Regions from separate parts of the Sodalis sp. C49 genome, predicted to be linked through region 2. Evidence: predicted binding sites of a transcription regulator. Region 2 holds the regulator's gene; the other holds the start of a gene.
The links. Region 2 encodes PhoB, which activates phosphate uptake and scavenging genes when phosphate is short. Its sites were predicted from a motif close to CTGTCATAAAACTGNCNNAT; they were not measured.
Positions count from the first base shown of each region.

Region 1: the regulator PhoB is predicted to act here: its motif matches at 3,692-3,711, upstream of serA (phosphoglycerate dehydrogenase).

Region 1 covers NZ_CP163303.1:4,599,188-4,608,129, reverse strand. Annotated here, with positions in the region: gene ABUK12_RS20800 (YecA family protein) at 1-552, opposite strand, end outside; gene zapA (cell division protein ZapA) at 766-1,095, shown strand; RNA gene ssrS (6S RNA) at 1,136-1,319, shown strand; gene ABUK12_RS20785 (5-formyltetrahydrofolate cyclo-ligase) at 1,546-2,145, shown strand; gene serA (phosphoglycerate dehydrogenase) at 2,276-3,508, opposite strand; gene rpiA (ribose-5-phosphate isomerase RpiA) at 3,824-4,480, opposite strand; gene ABUK12_RS20770 (LysR family transcriptional regulator ArgP) at 4,697-5,590, shown strand; gene ABUK12_RS20765 (oxidative stress defense protein) at 5,646-6,371, opposite strand; gene ABUK12_RS20760 (LysE family transporter) at 6,563-7,192, opposite strand; gene mscS (small-conductance mechanosensitive channel MscS) at 7,397-8,314, opposite strand; gene fbaA (class II fructose-bisphosphate aldolase) at 8,518-8,942, opposite strand, start outside.
Region 2 covers NZ_CP163303.1:2,326,504-2,335,445, reverse strand. Annotated here, with positions in the region: gene ABUK12_RS10595 (AAA family ATPase) at 1-1,010, opposite strand, end outside; gene sbcD (exonuclease subunit SbcD) at 1,007-2,320, opposite strand; gene phoB (phosphate response regulator transcription factor PhoB) at 2,532-3,221, shown strand; gene phoR (phosphate regulon sensor histidine kinase PhoR) at 3,246-4,583, shown strand; gene ABUK12_RS10575 (PstS family phosphate ABC transporter substrate-binding protein) at 4,580-5,518, shown strand; gene ABUK12_RS10570 (cobalamin-independent methionine synthase II family protein) at 5,769-6,872, shown strand; gene brnQ (branched-chain amino acid transport system II carrier protein) at 7,304-8,623, shown strand; gene proY (proline-specific permease ProY) at 8,695-8,942, shown strand, end outside.

The sequences.
Region 1 (8,942 bases), 2.3 Mb from region 2:
CGGGCCGGCGTGCTCCGAGCGGGTAAATCCATTATGGCAAAGAATGGCGGCCATACGCACGTATTCAACGACTTCCTCCAGCGACTGCGCCAGCTCTTCCTGATCTTCATCTTCGTCATAGCCGAGCTGGCCGATATTGCGCAGATCGTCGATGGCTTCCTTTAGCTCGCCCTTGATTTTATCCAGCTGCGGCTGCATCACGCCCAGCCCCAGCAGGAAATGATTTACCCAGCCGGCCAGCGCGTCCACGCGCTCGAATACCGTGGCGCGGTCGTCGTCGGGCAGCAGCAGCTGAAACATAAACTCCTCGTCGTCCAGGGTTTGCGCGGTGGCTTCGTGCAGCTGGCGCAGCGGGTCGGCCAGGGTCTGGGAAAAGGCCATGCCCTCGTTGGTCAGCTCGTGCACCAGCGTCTGCCAACTGTGATCCTTGTTGCCGCCGCACAGCATGCCGCTTATCAAACCATGCATTTCCGCCGGCGTCAGCGCCACGGCCTGTTGGTTAAGCAGTTGGGTCAGGTTATCGTAGTCGGGAAAGGTATTTTGTATAGACATGCGCTTTCATCGTCGTTGGCAGGATAAGTTCGTGTTATGCTACCACCAAGGTCCGTAGCTATACCAGAAAGGGCGTGTATCTTCTGTTTTATATGGATTCTTCTGTTTGATATAGCGCATGGATATAGAGTATAGTTGCGCCCGCCCTGTGCTCCCGCAATGGTGAAACGGGAGTGGCCTGGCGTCGGCGCGGTAACAAAGCAGGAAGGTGGTATGTCCGCACAACCGGTAGATATTCAAATTTTTGGCCGCACGTTAAGGGTAAATTGCCCGCCGGAACAACAAGAAGCGTTGAACCAGGCGGCGGAAGATCTTAATCAGCGGTTGCAAGATCTCAAAGTTCGCACTAGAGTCACCAATACAGAACAGCTTGTTTTTATCGCGGCACTGAACGTATGCCACGAACTGGCGCAGGAAAGAGTTAAAACCCGTGATTACGCCGCCAACATGGAACAGCGGATCCGGTTACTGCAGCAGACGATTGAGCAGGCACTGGTAGAACAGGGCCGTATCTCCGAGCGACCAGGCACGCAGTTCGAGTAACGATAGCCGCCGGGAAAATCCCGCGGAACAGGAATACAAAATTTCTCTGAGGTGTTCGCCAGCGGGCCCGTCCCCTGAGCCGATAATTTTTACCACAAGAATGTGGCGATCTGTAACTGGTGCGCAAGCTCGGTTCGTCCGAGAAGCCTTAAGGTTATAACGCTGCGTTCACCTTGAACCATGGGTTCAAGGGTTACAGCCTGCGGCGGCATCTCGGAGATCCCTTTATAGCGTAGCGTCGGTTTGCATCAGCAGCGGACGCGCGCGTCAGCGGCGCGGCTTGGTACGGCTCTCGGCACGGCGTATCAGGCTTCCCCCCGCCACACTCTATTCCCCGACAGCGTTTTTTCAGACCCGATTTCTTTATCCGCGTACGTTATGACATCCCCCCGGACCGTCTTTATGACATACTTTATTACCTTCTTTTTCCGGTATAGCGCGTAATCAGCCATGACCCAGTCGCCCGAAACGTCCCTGCAGCGGCAAAGTATCCGCAACCATATCCGCCGGCAACGCCGCCGGCTCACCCCGGGCGAACAGGCCGCTGCGGCCGCGGCGCTGGTCAAAACCCTGCTGGCCGACCCGCGGGTTACCGCGGCCCGCAGCCTGGCGCTGTTTTTATCGTTTGACGGCGAGCTGGATACCCGGCCGCTTATTGAGGCGCTCTGGCAACGCGACCAGCGCGTTTATTTGCCGGTGCTGCACCCTTTCAGCCCGGGCCACCTGTTGTTCCTGCGCTACAGGCCCGATACGCCGCTGGTGCTGAACCGCCTGCATATCAGCGAGCCGCGGCTGGACGTGACCCAACTCTTGCCGGCGCGGCATCTCGATATCCTGTTTACCCCGCTGGTGGCCTTTGATGCCCGGGGCCAGCGCCTGGGCATGGGCGGCGGCTTTTACGATCGCACCCTGCGGCACTGGCGGCGCGGCGCCGGCTTCTACCCCATCGGGCTGGCCCACGATTGCCAGCAGGTGGACGCCATACCGGCGGAGCCCTGGGATATCCCGTTGCCGGAAATTGTTACCCCGTCGCGGCACTGGCGCTGGTAAACCGCCGGGGACGGATGGCAGCCCTTGGCCCGGTGGTGTACCCGGCGTGCGCGGTAAGCTGGCGGTACCCATAAAAAAGCCCCGGCTTGCTAAGCCGGGGCTGGGGTCGACCACGTCAGGCGCGCAGCTATCAGTACAGCAGGCGGGCGCGGATAGTGCCGGGTATCGCCTTCAGCAGCTGTAGGGCGGTATTTTCGGTATCGGTTTCCACATCAATGACCACATAACCGATTTCGGGCGTGGTTTGCAGATACTGGGCGGCGATATTGATGCTTTGCTCGGCAAAAATCTGGTTGATGCGGGTCAGGATCCCGGGACGGTTTTCATGGATATGCAGTAAACGGCTGACGTTATCGCCATGTTCCGGCAGCGAGACTTCCGGGAAATTGACCGCCGACAGGGTCGAGCCGTTATCGGAGTATTTGGCCAGTTTGCCCGCCACCTCCACGCCGATATTTTCCTGCGCTTCCTCGGTGGAGCCGCCGATATGCGGCGTCAAGATCACATTATCGAATTCACACAGCGGCGAGTTGAACGGATCGCTGTTGGTGGCGGGCTCTTCGGGGAACACGTCCACGGCGGCGCCGGCGATATGTTTACTGGCCAGGGCGTCGCACAGGGCCGGGATATCCACCACCGTACCGCGCGAGGCGTTGATAAACAGCGACCCCGGTTTCATATGGCCGAATTCGTCCTTGCCCATCATATTGCGGGTGGACTGGGTATCCGGCACATGCAGGGAGACCACGTCGCACATACCCAGCAGCTCAGGCAGCGAATCCACCTGGCGCGCGTTGCCCAGGGACAGTTTGCTCTCGATATCGTAATAGAACACCTGCATCCCCAGGCCTTCCGCCAGGATACTCAGCTGGGTGCCGATATGGCCGTAACCGATGATACCCAGTTTCTTGCCGCGCGCTTCATAGCTGCCGCTCGCCTGCTTGTTCCACTGGCCGCGGTGCGCCTTGGCGTTGGCCTCCGGGACGCCGCGTATCATCAGCAGCATTTCGCCGAGCACCAATTCCGCCACGGAGCGGGTATTGGAAAAAGGCGCATTGAATACCGGCACGCCTTTTTTCAGCGCGGCTTTCAGATCGACCTGATTGGTGCCGATACAAAAGCAGCCGACGGCAACGAGTTTTTCCGCCGCGGCAAAGATGTCTTCCGTCAGGTGGGTACGGGATCGGATGCCGATAAAGTGCGCGTCGCGCACGGAGGCTTTCAGTGCCGCGGAATCCAGCGCGCCCTTATGGTATTCAATATTGGTATAACCGGCGCGTTTCAGGTTATCCACCGCGCTGGGGTGAACACCTTCGACCAACAGAAACTTAATCTTATCTTTTTCCAGCGATACTTTTGCCATTTCCCGACCCTTTTTGAGACTTCAGATGCGACTGCAACACACAGCACCCGGACAAAATAACAAAAATTACCGTGGCGGCAACAGGGCCGTTTATCCTTAAGACAGCATAAGACGCAGCCATAAGCGATTGCTATGGATAAATCCTCTGGTCTGGTGGAGAAGCGTCATATATATAGCAGGCCGATGGCATAAATGTGACATTTATCACTGAATTTCACCTGCGGCGATAAAAGATGCTATGTAAACAAAATTAACATCCACCGCCGCCGGCGTGGAAAGCCGGCGGCGGCGCCGGGCGGCGGTAAAACCGGCCCGTTACTCGATAACCTGAACGCCCCCGGCGGTGCCGATCAGCGCCACATCCGCGCCGCGCCGGGCAAACAGGCCCACGGTCACCACGCCGGGCAGGCTGTTGATTTTGTCTTCCAGGGCCACCGCGTCCAGGATGCGCAGGTTGCGCACGTCCAGGATAATATTGCCGTTATCGGTTACCACGCCCTGGCGGTACTCCGGCAATCCGCCCAGTTTCACCAGCTCGCGCGCCACATAGGCGCGCGCCATCGGGATCACTTCCACCGGCAGGGGAAAATTGCCCAGGACGTCCACCCGTTTGGATCCATCGACGATACAGATAAATTTACGCGCGACCGCCGCGATGATTTTTTCGCGCGTCAGGGCCGCCCCGCCGCCTTTGATCATCTGCATCTGGCCGTTGATTTCATCGGCGCCGTCGACATAGATGTCCAGCACGTCGACGCTGTTGAGATCCAGCAGCGGGATACCGAGGCTCTTCAGCTTGGCCGAAGAAGCGTCCGAACTGGAGACCGCCCCTTCGATTTGATTCCTGATGCTGCCCAGGGCATCGATAAAATGCGCGGCGGTGGACCCGGTGCCGACGCCGACGATCGTGCCCGGTTTCACATACTTCAATGCCGACCAGCCCACCGCCTTTTTCAGTTCATCCTGCGTCATAAATAATTAAGCCTTGGCTACGGAAAGTGGGCGGTATTATAAAACAATATCATCGCCGATGGCGTGAATTCCGCCACAACCCGCCGCATCCCGGATGCCCGCGCCTGACACGGCTAAAATTTTGCGTCCGCAACCGGGTCAATCTATGGCATAGTGAAAACCGGTGACCAAAAAGTACCTATTGATGCACAGAGATATCGACGCAGGGGATAAAGAATGAAACGCCCGGACTATCGGACGCTGCAGGCGCTTGACGCCGTGATACGGGAACGGGGTTTTGAACGCGCCGCGCAAAAATTATGTATCACCCAATCCGCGGTATCGCAGCGCATAAAACAACTGGAAAACCTGTTCGGCCAGCCGCTGCTGGTGCGTACCATTCCCCCACGGCCCACCGAACAAGGGCAAAAGCTGCTGGCCTTGCTGCATCAGGTGGAATTGCTGGAGGACGAATGGCTGGGCACCGATAACGGCAGCGACACGCCGCTGCTGCTGTCGCTGGCGGTGAATGCCGACAGCCTGGCGACCTGGCTGCTGCCGGCGCTGAAACCGGTGCTGACCGATTCGCCTATCCGCCTTAATTTACAGGTGGAAGATGAAACGCGTACCCAGGAAAGGCTAAGGCGCGGCGAAGTGGTGGGCGCGGTCAGTATCCAGCCCCAGCCGCTGCCGAGCTGCCTGGTGGATCAACTGGGCGCCCTGGATTATCTGTTCGTGGCATCCCAGCCTTTTGCCGATCGTTATTTCCCCCACGGCGTGACGCGCAGCGCGCTGCTGAAAGCGCCGGCGGTGGCGTTTGACCATCTGGACGATATGCACCAGGCGTTTTTGCAGCAGAACTTTGACCTGCCGCCGGGCAGCGTGCCCTGCCATATCGTCAACTCATCGGAAGCCTTCGTGCAGCTGGCGCGCCAGGGCACGACCTGCTGCATGATCCCGCATCTGCAAATCGAACGGGAGCTGGCGACGGGCGAACTGATAGACCTGACGCCGGGCCTGTACCAGCGCCGCATGCTGTTCTGGCATCGGTTTGCGCCGGAAAGCCGCATGATGCGCAAAGTGACCGACGCCCTGCTCTCCCATGGCCGGCAGGTCTTGCGCCAGGCCTGAGGGCCGCACAGCGCCGGCGCGCCCCGCAGTGGGACGCATCGGCCACACCCGCCGCCTAGGGCTGGCGTTGCAGCTCGAACACGACATCCACCTGATCGTCAAAATGGATCGCCTGCTGGACATAGGTCTGGGCCGCATCGGTCTGCGACATGGCCTCGTTGGTCTTAAACATCCGCGCCACCGGCACCGGCTGGTAGTTCGCCACATGGTAACGGATGCTGAAAATCGGCCCCAGGGTAGCTTTAAAGCCTTCCGCCAGCGAACGGGCCTGGGAAGTGGCGTTTTCAATCGCCTTGTTGCGCGCCCGATCGCGGTAGGCGTCCGGATTAGCCACGCCCAGCTCGACGGAGCGGATTTCATTCAGGCCGGATTTCAGCGCGCCGTCCAGCAGTTCATTGAGCTTATCAAGCTGGCGTAGCGTGACCTGCACCTGGCGCACGGCGCGATAGCCTTTCAGCACCGATTCCCCGGTCTTTAAAAAATCATATTCCGGCTGGGTGCGCAGGTTCGCGGCGTCGATATCTTTATTTTCAATGCCATTTTTATTCAGAAAATCAAAATATTGCGCCACGCGCGCGTCCACCTGTTTTTTGGCGTCGGCGGCGTCTTTCGAGGAAATCGACACTTCGATGGTCAGGGTGGCGATATCCGGCGTCGCCTCGACACTTGACGTGCCGGAGGTGATCACATGCGGCCCGGCGGGAAGCTCGGCGGCCAGCGCCTGGGTCGTAAACGATCCTAATCCCAACAGGGTGGTTAACAGCAATGCTTTGACCTTCATGACGTCTCCTGTGCGGCAAAATGCGCTGAATATAAATGAAAATACCGCCTATGATTGCGCATTTTCATCTAAAAACAACGCCCTTTGCGCTTATTTACCGTTATGTGATTATCGGCACCCAGCATAATCGTTGCCGTTGCGTTAAAATATAGGATAAGTTCGCAATCTCATGCAGCGCCACGCCCCGGGCACTACACCGGCTGCGCGGTAAACATCTGCCAGGCCTGGCGCGCCAACTGCAGCGCCACCAGCCACATCACCACGCCGACGAATAACTGGATCCCGCGCTGCACCCGGCCGCGGTTAAGCCAGGGGGCCAGACGCGCCGACAGCATGGCCAGGCCGTAGAACCATACCAGGGACGCGCCGATGGTGCCGCCGGCGAACCAGCGCCGCGCCGCCGGCTCCAGTTGCCCGCCGATACTGCCCAGCACCACCAGCGTATCCAGGTAAACGTGGGGATTGAGCCAGGTCACCGCCAGCATGGTAAGGATAATGCGCCGCCGCGACGGGCGGAAGACCTCGCCCGGGACACCGGCGCGGTCATCCCCTTCCCCGCGCCAGGCGTTTTTCAGCGCGCAAAAGCCATACACCGCCAAAAACGCCACCCCCGCCAGGGTCACGCCCCGCAACAATATGGGCGACTGCGACAGCAGCGCGCTGCTGCCAAAAACGCCGGCGATAATCAGCGCCATATCGCTTAACAGGCACAAAGTGGCGATCAGCAAATGATATTGCCGCCGTATGCCCTGGTTCATCACCAGGATATTCTGCGGCCCAAGGGGCACAATGGTCGCCATGCCCAACGCAAAACCCTGCATAAAAATAACCCACACGTCGCTCACCGCCTGCTGCCAATAAAAAGTAGCGCTAGTGTAATCAGAAGCGGATATCAGTTGAAATGGAATAAATTAATCTTGCATTAGCATTGCTTATAATCTGATCACCTGTGCGTCAGCGTGCAAGGCTGACCGCCGGCATGGCGTGACAACCCGCCGCGCCGGCGGGTTTAGCGGCAAGGCCTCTCAGGAGGGTTGCCGCGGCGCAGCCGGGGCCGCGGGCGAATGGCCGCCCTCGGCCGCCGCCTCGGATTTGGGCTTGGGCGCGCGATACATATGCACATCCATTTGCGGATAGGGAATGCCGATCTGGTGCTCGTCAAGGGCGCGTTTAAAGCTTTCCAGCAGGTCGAAGGTGGCGTTTTGCAGCGCATCCCGCGGTACCCAGGCGCGGACCATAAAATCGAGCGACGAGGCCCCCAGGGCGTTGAGGCGCACGGTAATACCCTTATCTTTCAGCACGCGGCTGTCGGCGGCGATAATATCGGTCAGCAGGCTTTTCACCTGTTCGATATCGGCGTCGTAGCTCACGCTGATAATCAAATCGATCAGCCGGTTGGGTTCCCGCGAGAAGTTGGTGATATTGCCGGACAGGATCTTGCTGTTGGGCACCACGATCATTTTGCCGTCGAAGGTGCGCAGCGTGGTGGAAAAGATCTGCACCACCAGCACGGTGCCGGCGGTGCCGGCGAAATCGACATACTCCCCGGCGCGAAAATGGCGGAAGGTCACCAGCAGCACGCCGGCGGCGAAATTGGACAGCGAGCCTTGCAGCGCCAGGCCTACCGCCAGGCCGGCGGCGCCGATAACCGCAATCACCGACGCGGTCTGCACGCCGATGCGCCCCAGGGCCGCGATAATGGTGAAAATGATGATGCCGTAACGGACAATGGCGGAGAGAAAGTCCGCCACGGTAATATCGATGTGGCGCGTTCTCATCAGTTTGTTGAGGGTGCGCGAAATGACGCCCGCAACCAGCATCCCGACGATCAGAATGATAATGGCGGCGACGATGTTCACCGCGTAATGGATTAATAATTGCTGGTTATTGACCAGCCAGCTGCCGGCGTCATTGATTTTATCGACTACGTTTAGATCTTCCATTTAGGTCATCCCACTCTGGTGTATTGCAAAAAAAAACCTGCCGGCGCTGACGTGCCGGCAACAACGGAGCCTTTTAAGCGTAACCAATAATCGGATGACTGCCAACGTCAGGTGGAAAAACGGCCGAAAATAATGCGCCTTATCATAACGTTAAAGGCCTCCACGCGGGAGGCCTTTAGAGAAGGGCAATGACGGCGGAAAAATTACAGCACGTCTATCGCATTCAATTCCTGAAACGCCAGTTCCAGGCGGGTAGCCATGGAGACCTGTCCGGCACGCAGCCAGGCACGCGGATCGTAGAATTTCTTGTTCGGTTTGTCGTCGCCTTCCGGGTTGCCCAGCTGGGTTTCCAGGTAGCCGGCATTCTTGTGGTAATACTTCAGGATACCTTCCCAGGTTGCCCATTGGGTATCGGTATCGATGTTCATTTTCACGACGCCGTAGCTCACCGCTTCTTTAATTTCTTCCGGAGTCGAGCCCGAGCCGCCGTGGAACACCAGGTTCAGGGAGTTAGCCGGCAGGCCGAATTTTTCCGAAACGAATTTCTGCGAGTTATCCAGAATTTTCGGGGTCAGCTTAACGTTGCCCGGTTTGTAAACACCATGCACATTGCCGAAGGCGGCGGCGA
Region 2 (8,942 bases):
GAGCGGGCGGCATCCGCCTGCTCGCGCAGCGGTTGCAGCGCCTGCTGGCTTTGCAGCTCCACCGCGCAGGCGCGGGCGAGCTCCTGCTCAGCCCGTTCCAGGTCCACGGCGCTGCGTTGCCGATCGTCGAGCAGGGGGCGCAGGGATTCCGCCGGTTCGCCGCGCGCCAGTCGCGCCAGCGGCGCCTGTGCTTCCTGCGCCGCCGCCTGCGCGGCCTGGCGCTGGGCCTGTGCCTGCGCCAGGGCGCCGGTCAACTGGCGCTGCCGCTCCAGCCAGGCGTGATGCCGTTGCGACTGCGATTGTTCGGCGTTCAGCCGGGCCTGCTCCAGGCGCAGGCTATCCAGCTCGGCGTCAAGTTCCCGCAGTTGGGGTTCGCTCAATAGTTCGATGGCGGCGGCGCGCGTACGCAGTGCCTCCAGTTCCCCGCGCACCGTTTTATGGCGTTCGAAAATTTCAGCGGAAATGCGGCCGTAGATATCGGTGCCGGTCAGTTCCTCCAGCAGTTCGGCGCGATTTTTCGCATCGGCGTTTAAAAATGCGGCGAAATCCCCCTGCGCCAGCAGCACCGATTTGGTAAAACGCGCGAAATCCAGGCCGGTCAGTTCGGTGGTCAGGCGCAGCTTATCGCTGATTTTATCCGCCAGGATGGCGCCGTCGGCCAAACGCGCCAGTTCAACCCTGGCGTTTTGCAGTTTGCCCTGCGGGCTGTTTTTCGCCCGGCGCTGGCTCCAGAAGGCGCGATAGCCCACGCCCTTGACCGAAAACTCGACTTCCGCCAGCGATTCGGCGGTAAGCCGGGTCATCAATTCCTGGCCGGGCAAGGCGTCCAGGCGGGGCGTGCGGTGATACAGCGCCAGGCAGATGGCGTCAAGAATAGTGGTCTTGCCGGCGCCGGTGGGACCGGTAATGGCAAACAGGCTGGCGCGGTCGAAGGGGTCGGCGGTAAAATCAATTTTCCACTCGCCCCTGAGCGCATTGATGTTTTTCAGCCGCAGCGTCAGGATTTTCACCGGGCGTCTCCTTTGGTTGCGGCATCCGGCGCCGGCGGGTTTTCCGCCGCGGCGCCTTGCTGTATGTCCGCCGTTACCTGGCGATAGAGCAAGCGTATGGCGTCCAGGTTCTCCGGCGCGGGGGAGGGGATCAGCGCCAGGCGCCGCTCAAACACGTCCCCGGCGCTCAGTTCGACCAGCGTTTCCCGTTGCCGGCGCGCCAGTGCCGACAGCCGCTGCTCGCGGTTACGGCGCAACAGCACGATTTCCACCGGCAAATCGGCCGCCAACTGCTGGATACGCTGCTGGATATCATTCAGCCAGGCGTCTGTCACCACCTCGATATCCAGCCAGACGGGCGAGGGCCCCGGGTAATCGCTAAACGAGCGCAACTGCGCCTCGATGTCCGCCAGGTCGCCTTTTATCAGGCGCAGGGCCTGGGTCTCCGGGATCAAAACCGGGGAAATGTCCGCCACGCCCCCGGCGTCGAAACTGACTATATTGATCTGCTTGGGCTGCCCGGTTTCATCAAAACTCAAGGCGATGGGCGAACCGCAATAGCGGATATGCTGCTGTCCGCCCACGCACTGCGGGCGGTGGATATGGCCGAGGGCGATATAATCCGCCGGCGGAAACAGCTGGGCGGGAAACGCGTCCAGGCTGCCGATATAAATATCGCGTACCGAATCGGTGGTGGCGGCGCCCACCGTGGTCAGGTGTCCGGTGGCGATAATCGGCAACCGGCCGGGCAACTTGGCGCGCAGGGCCAGCGCCCGGTCATATAGCGCCTGGTAATGTGCGGCGATGGCGTCCATCAGCGCCCGCTGTTTATCATCCCCCGATTCTCCGGCGCGGCTGGTCAGCACATCCCGCGGGCGTAAAAAGGGGATGGCGCACAGTATCGCCCCCGGCTTTCCACTACGATCGTTAAGTACAAAAACCGGTTGCCCGCCGCTGTCTTCGCGGTCGCCGTCGGCGTTGTCGTCATCGTCCCGGGCGCCGAACCCGCCGCCGGCGATAACCCGGGTATGCATGCAGGCCAGCAGCGCCCGGGATTCGTTCAATGTCGCCACCGCGTCATGATTGCCCGCCAGTATGATCAGCTGGCAACCGGTCGGCTGCAACGCCACCACGAAACGGTTGAACAGTTCGCGGGCATAGCTGGGCGGGGTGCCGGTATCAAAGATATCGCCGGCCACGATCACCGCGTCGATATCCCGCTCTGCCACCTGCGCCACCAGCCATTGCAGGAAGGCGCGATGCTCCCGGGCGCGGTTTTTGGTGAAAAACGACTGACCCAGGTGCCAGTCAGAAGTGTGAATGATCCGCATGACGCTCCAGCCAGAGTGCAAAAGTCAGGGCGAGAGTATAAACCTTACCCCGGGCGATGCCGACGTAAAGCTGTTAATTTGGCAACCCGGGACGAAAAAAAACCGCCATCCGCTATGCTTCTGGCACGATGGGCTGATTTTAATAAATCTGTCATAAAAGTGACGCATAATGCCCGGGCACGTTAACCGCAGAGATTAATGGCAGGAAAAAATGGCAAAACGCATATTAGTCGTGGAAGACGAAGCGCCGATTCGTGAAATGGTGTGCTTCGTACTTGAACAGAATGGCTTCCAGCCCATCGAAGCCGAAGACTACGGCACGGCGGTCAGCCGTATGGCGGAGCCTTATCCGGATCTGGTATTGCTCGACTGGATGTTGCCAGGCGGTTCGGGAATACAATTTATCAAACATATGAAACGCGAAGTATTGACCCGCGATATTCCGGTCATGATGCTGACCGCGCGCGGCGAGGAGGAAGACCGGGTGCGGGGGCTGGAAGTAGGCGCCGATGATTATATCACCAAACCGTTCTCGCCCAAGGAGCTGCTGGCCAGGATCAAGGCGGTGATGCGCCGTATTTCGCCGATGGCGGTGGAAGATAAGATTGAACTGCAGGGCCTAAGCCTGGATCCGTCGTCGCACCGGGTAACCTCCAACGAACTGGCCCTGGAGATGGGACCGACCGAATTTAAACTGCTGCACTTTTTCATGACCCATCCCGAGCGGGTATATAGCCGGGAACAGTTGTTAAATCATGTCTGGGGCACTAATGTGTATGTTGAGGACCGGACGGTTGATGTGCATATTCGCCGCCTGCGCAAAGCGCTGGAAACCGGCGGTCACGATCGGATGGTGCAGACGGTCCGCGGCACCGGCTATCGTTTTTCCGCGCGCTATTAGCGCGGTATAAGGGGAGCTCTGCCGGTGCTGGAACGTTTATCCTGGCGTAAGATTTTGCTGGAACTGGGGCTGTTTTGCCTGCCGGCCCTGCTGTTGTCGCTTTTTGTCGGCCACCTGGCCTGGCTGTTGGTGGCGGCGCTGCTGGCCGCGCTGGTGCGCAACTATTATTACCAATTGCGGCTGTCCCGCTGGTTATGGGTCGATCTCCGGCATACGCCGCCGGAAGGGCGGGGAAGCTGGGAACCGCTGTTCTATGGCCTGCATCAGATGCAGTTGCGCCACCGGCGGCGGCGGCGTGAACTGGCGACATTGTTCAAACGCTTTCGCAGCGGCGCGGAAACCTTGCCTGATGCGCTGGTGATGTTGACCGACGACGGCCATATTTTCTGGTGCAACGGCCTGGCGCAGCAGCTGCTCGGGTTTCGCTGGCCGGAAGACAACGGCCAGCATATCCTTAACCTGCTGCGCTATCCTGAATTCAACAGCTATATCCAGGGCCAGTCGTTCGAGCGCCCCTTGACCCTGCTGCTCAATAAGCAACGTTACGTTGAATTCCGCGTGATGCCCTATACCGACGACCAGCTGTTAATGGTGGCCCGCGACGTGACCCAGATGCGCCAGCTGGAAGGCGCCAGGCGCAACTTTTTCGCCAATGCCAGCCATGAACTGCGTACGCCGCTGACGGTGTTGCAGGGATATCTGGAAATGATGAACGACCAGGATATGGATGAAGCCATGCGCGCCAAGGCCATCCACACCATGCAGGATCAGACGCAGCGCATGGAGCGTCTGGTCAAGCAGTTGCTGGTGTTATCCCGTATCGAGGCCGCGCCGCAGGGCGAGGTCAATGAACGCGTCGATATTCCGGCCATTCTCAAGCGCCTGCAGCAAAGCGCCGGGGCGCTCAGCCAGGAACGGCATGAGATCGTGTTCCGGGTTAATGAACAGTTGCTGGTGCGCGGCAATGAGGATCAGCTGCGCAGCGCGATGTCGAACCTGATATACAATGCGGTCATCCATACGCCGCCGGGCACCCGCATCGAGGTGTGCTGGCAGCGTACCGCTGAGGGCGCGCAGTTTCAGGTCAGCGATAACGGGCCGGGCATCGCCCCGGAGCATTTACCGCGCCTGACCGAGCGTTTTTACCGGGTTGACAAAGCCCGTTCGCGCCAGACCGGCGGCAGCGGCCTTGGGCTTGCCATCGTTAAGCACGCGCTCGGCAATCATGACGCCCATCTTGATGTTATCAGCGAGCCGGGCGCGGGTACCCGCTTCTTTTTTACCTTGCCCAACCGGTTGATTGTCCTCCCCGTCCTGGCCGAAAATAACCCCACTTCTCCTTCACGTGTCAAATCCCGATGATAAAAGCTGTAAAAACCCTGGGCTGGCTGCTCTGCCTGCTGTTGACCCTGCCGGCGGCGGCGCGGCCGCTGTCGGTGCTGTCGGGTAGCCTCACCAGCAGCGGTTCCGATACGCTGGCGAATATGATGGCCCTGTGGGCGGCGGATTTCAGACATGACTATCCGGATGTCGGCGTGCAGATCCAGGCGGGCGGATCGGCGACGGCGGCGACGGCGCTGGCCGCGGGCACGGCGCAAATCGGGCCGATGAGCCGCATGATGAACGCGACTGAAATCGCCGCGTTCCAGCGCCATTACGGCTACCCGCCCCTGGCGGTGCCGGTGGCCTTGGATGCGCTGGTGATTATAGTCAACCAGGATAACCCCCTGCCCAGGTTGCGCCTGCGCCAGTTGGACGCCATTTTTTCCATCACCCGCAGCTGCGGCGACGCCCCTGCCGTCACCCGCTGGGGGGAACTCGGCCTAACCGGGCGGTGGGCCGATATGGCCCTGCTGCGCTATGGCCGCAATTCCGCCTCCGGTACCTATGGTTTTTTCCGCCAGCGCGTGCTGTGCGGCGGTGACCTGCTGGCATCAGTCAATGAACTGCCCGGGTCGGCTTCGGTGGCGCAGGCGGTAAGCGCGTCGCGCAACGCCATTGGTTACGCCGGCATGGGGTTTCATACCGCCGGCGCGCGGATCCTGCCGTTAACCGACGAGGCCGGCCGCCAGGTGACGCCGGACGAGTCGGCCTTGCTTAACGGCGACTATCCGCTGGTGCGCTATCTCTATATTTATCTGAATAAGCCCCCTGATACCCCATTGGCGCCGGTCACCGCCGCCTTTATGGACCGTATTTTGTCGCCCCAGGGCCAAAACCTCGCCCGCCAGGGCGGCTACCAGCCCTTGCCTGAACCCATAAGGCTACAGGCGCGCCGGGATATCGGGCTGCAATGAGGTGTGTCGGCAGGGTGGGCCGTCGCCCGCGGGTGATCATGAATAATGTTCAACACGGGTGAATTTTCTTCGCCATGGCGATGCGCCGCCGCGTGCTAGTATGGATGCGGGCATTATAGACGTCCGGATGTCTATATGTCACCGACGGAAACTATTGCCCACCGGGAAAGTTTACATCCTGAACTATTCATTAAATCTTATTATCTTGCGGGCCTTGTCCAGGCCGGCAAAATAACGCCGGAGCTCAAACATGCAAAGAAATACGCCTCCCTTTCGCGCTGATGTGGTGGGCAGTTTATTACGCCCCGAGGCGATTAAACAGGCCCGCAGGCAGTTGCAGCAAGGGGCCATTACTCCCGCGCAGCTGCGTGCCGTCGAGGATACCGAGATCCGCCGGGTGGTGGAACTGCAGCGCGGTCTGGGGCTGCAGGTGGTCACCGACGGCGAGTTTCGCCGCGCCTGGTGGCATTTCGATTTTTTTGAGGGGCTGGACGGGGTGGAAGGCTACGATGTCGACCAGGGTATCCAGTTTTCCGGGGTGCAGACCAAGGCGCGCAGCATTAAGGTCACCGGCAAGGTGGCGTTCCGCCAGCATCCGATGCTGGCGGATTTCCGCTATCTGCGCAGCGTGGCCGGAGACGCGGTGGCTAAAATGACCATACCCAGCCCGAGCGTGATGCATTTTCGCGGCGGGCGCGGCGCCATCGACGCCGGCGTCTATCCTGATCTGGCGGCGTATTTCGCCGATCTGGCCCAGGCCTGGCATGACGCTATCCGCGCCTTTTACGATGCCGGCTGCCGTTACCTGCAGCTTGACGATACCGTGTGGGCTTATCTGTGTTCGACGGACCAGCAGCGCCAGATCCGCGAGCGCGGCGAGGATCCGCGGCAATTGGCGCGCATCTATGCGGATGTGCTCAATCAAGCGCTGGCGGGCAAACCGGACGATCTGGTGGTTAGCCTGCATGTTTGCCGCGGCAATTTCCGCTCCACCTGGATTTCCGAGGGCGGTTATGAGCCGGTGGCGCCTATCCTGTTCGGCGAGGTCAAGGTCGACGCCTTTTTCCTGGAATATGACACCGAGCGCGCCGGCGGTTTTGAACCGCTGCGGTTTATCAAGCCCGGCCGCCAGCAGGCGGTGCTGGGCCTTATCACCTCCAAAACCGGTGAATTGGAAGATCCTGAGGCGGTGCTGGCGCGCTTGCGCGAGGCCACCCGTTATATCAGCCTGGACCAGCTGTGCCTGAGCCCGCAGTGCGGCTTCGCCTCGACGGAAGAAGGCAATAGCCTGACCGAAGCCCAGCAATGGGACAAACTGCGGCTAGTGCTGGATGTTGCGGGCCGCGCCTGGTAACGCCAGCGCCCGGCTATCCCGCCCGCGGCAAAATACCGCGGGCGGGCATGGTCGCCGCGGGTTAAGGGGCGGCCCGGGGGTGCCACCGGTATCCATGCCGTTCTGTTATAGTTAAAAGCGCGTCCCTTCAACTATCTTGTAGCAGAAATTACCCAGGCTATGAAAGTATTCACTGCTTTTAGGGTATTTTTTTGGCTTATCATTCTGCTTTTATCTTCAACTATTGCCTTACCGCGCTTTAAACGTTTAAATTGCGCCGGTTATTGCATGTTTCACGCCGTTTTGCACCCTTTTAGCGCTCCGGTCCCGGCAAACAGGCCATTACGCCATGGCCCGCGAGATATCCCGTTGCTGTTGGTGATGTCATAACCGGCATGAGTCGTCATAGGTTTTACTTATTTTTCGCATCCAGACAGGCATTACATTATTCCATGAGCCAGCGTTTAAGCATCAGAGATATCCTCGCCCTGGGTTTTATGACCTTCGCCTTGTTTGTCGGCGCGGGCAATATCATTTTTCCGCCGATGGTGGGATTGCAGTCAGGCCCTTATGTCTGGTGGGCGGCGGCGGGGTTTCTGATTAGCGCGGTTGGGCTGCCGGTACTGACGGTGATTGCCCTGGCCCGGGTGGGGGGCGGCATTGACGCCCTCAGTTCCCCCATCGGCAGAAAAGCGGGACTGCTGCTGGCCGTGGTATGTTATCTGGCGGTGGGGCCGCTGTTCGCCACGCCGCGCACCGCGACGGTATCCTTCGCCGTGGGGCTGGCGCCGTTTACCGGCCAGGGGGATCTGCCGCTGTTTCTTTACAGCCTGGTCTATTTTGCGCTGGTCATCGCCATCTCGCTCTATCCCGGCCGCTTATTGGATACGGTCGGGCACATCCTGGCGCCGCTGAAAATGATTGCCCTGGCGGTCCTGGGCATCGCCGCGCTGCTGTGGCCGGCGGGCAATCCCATCCCGGCGACCGACGCTTATGCCCATATGCCGTTCTCCAACGGTTTTGTCAACGGCTACCTGACCATGGATACCCTGGGCGCCATGGTATTCGGCATCGTGATTGTCAATGCGGCCCGCTCGCGCGGCGTGAACGACGCCGCGCTGCTGACCCGCTACACCATACTGGCCGGGCTGATAGCCGGCGTCGGGCTGACGGCGGTCTATATCACGCTGTTTAAACTGGGTTCGGGCAGCAGCGTGCTGCTGCCGTCGGCGCAAAACGGCGCCGAAATCCTGCACGCCTACGTCCAGTATACCTTTGGCAATGCGGGCAGCGGCTTTCTCGCCATCCTGATTTTCGTCGCCTGCATGGTGACGGCGGTGGGGCTGACCTGCGCCTGCGCCGAGTTTTTCAGCGAACATCTGCCGCTCTCCTACCGCACGCTGGTGTTTATACTCGGTCTGTTTTCCATGCTGGTGTCCAACCTCGGGCTGAGCCATCTGATCCAATTCTCCATTCCGGTGCTGACCGCGATTTATCCGCCGTGCATCGTGCTTATCCTGCTCAGCTTCACGCTGCGCTGGTGGCGCAGCAGCACCCGGATTATCGCGCCGGCGATGCTGATAAGCCTGGTCTTCGGCTGCGTCGATGCCGTCAAGCTCTCGTCATTCCAGGTCTGGCTGCCCGCGTGGATACAGCACCTGCCGCTGTCGGCCCAAGGCCTGGCCTGGCTGCCGCCCACGCTTACCATCGGTATCCTGGTCGCGTTCTATGATAAATACGCCGCGCATCATAAGGCCACCATCCGGTTATAACCTTTGCGCGCATTATTCACCGCGGGTCGTCCCGCGGCTATTTTTGACTGAAAAAACAGGGTAAATGGGTCATGCAACAACAACCCTCCGCATTAAAACGGGGTCTTACCACCCGCCATATCCGATTTATGGCCTTAGGTTCCGCCATCGGCACCGGGCTGTTTTACGGCTCCGCCGACGCCATTAAAATGGCCGGCCCCAGCGTGCTGCTGGCGTATATGATTGGCGGCGTGGTGGCGTATATCATCATGCGCGCACTTGGCGAAATGTCGGTACACAGTCCCCATGCCGGGTCCTTCTCCCGTTACGCCCAGGATAA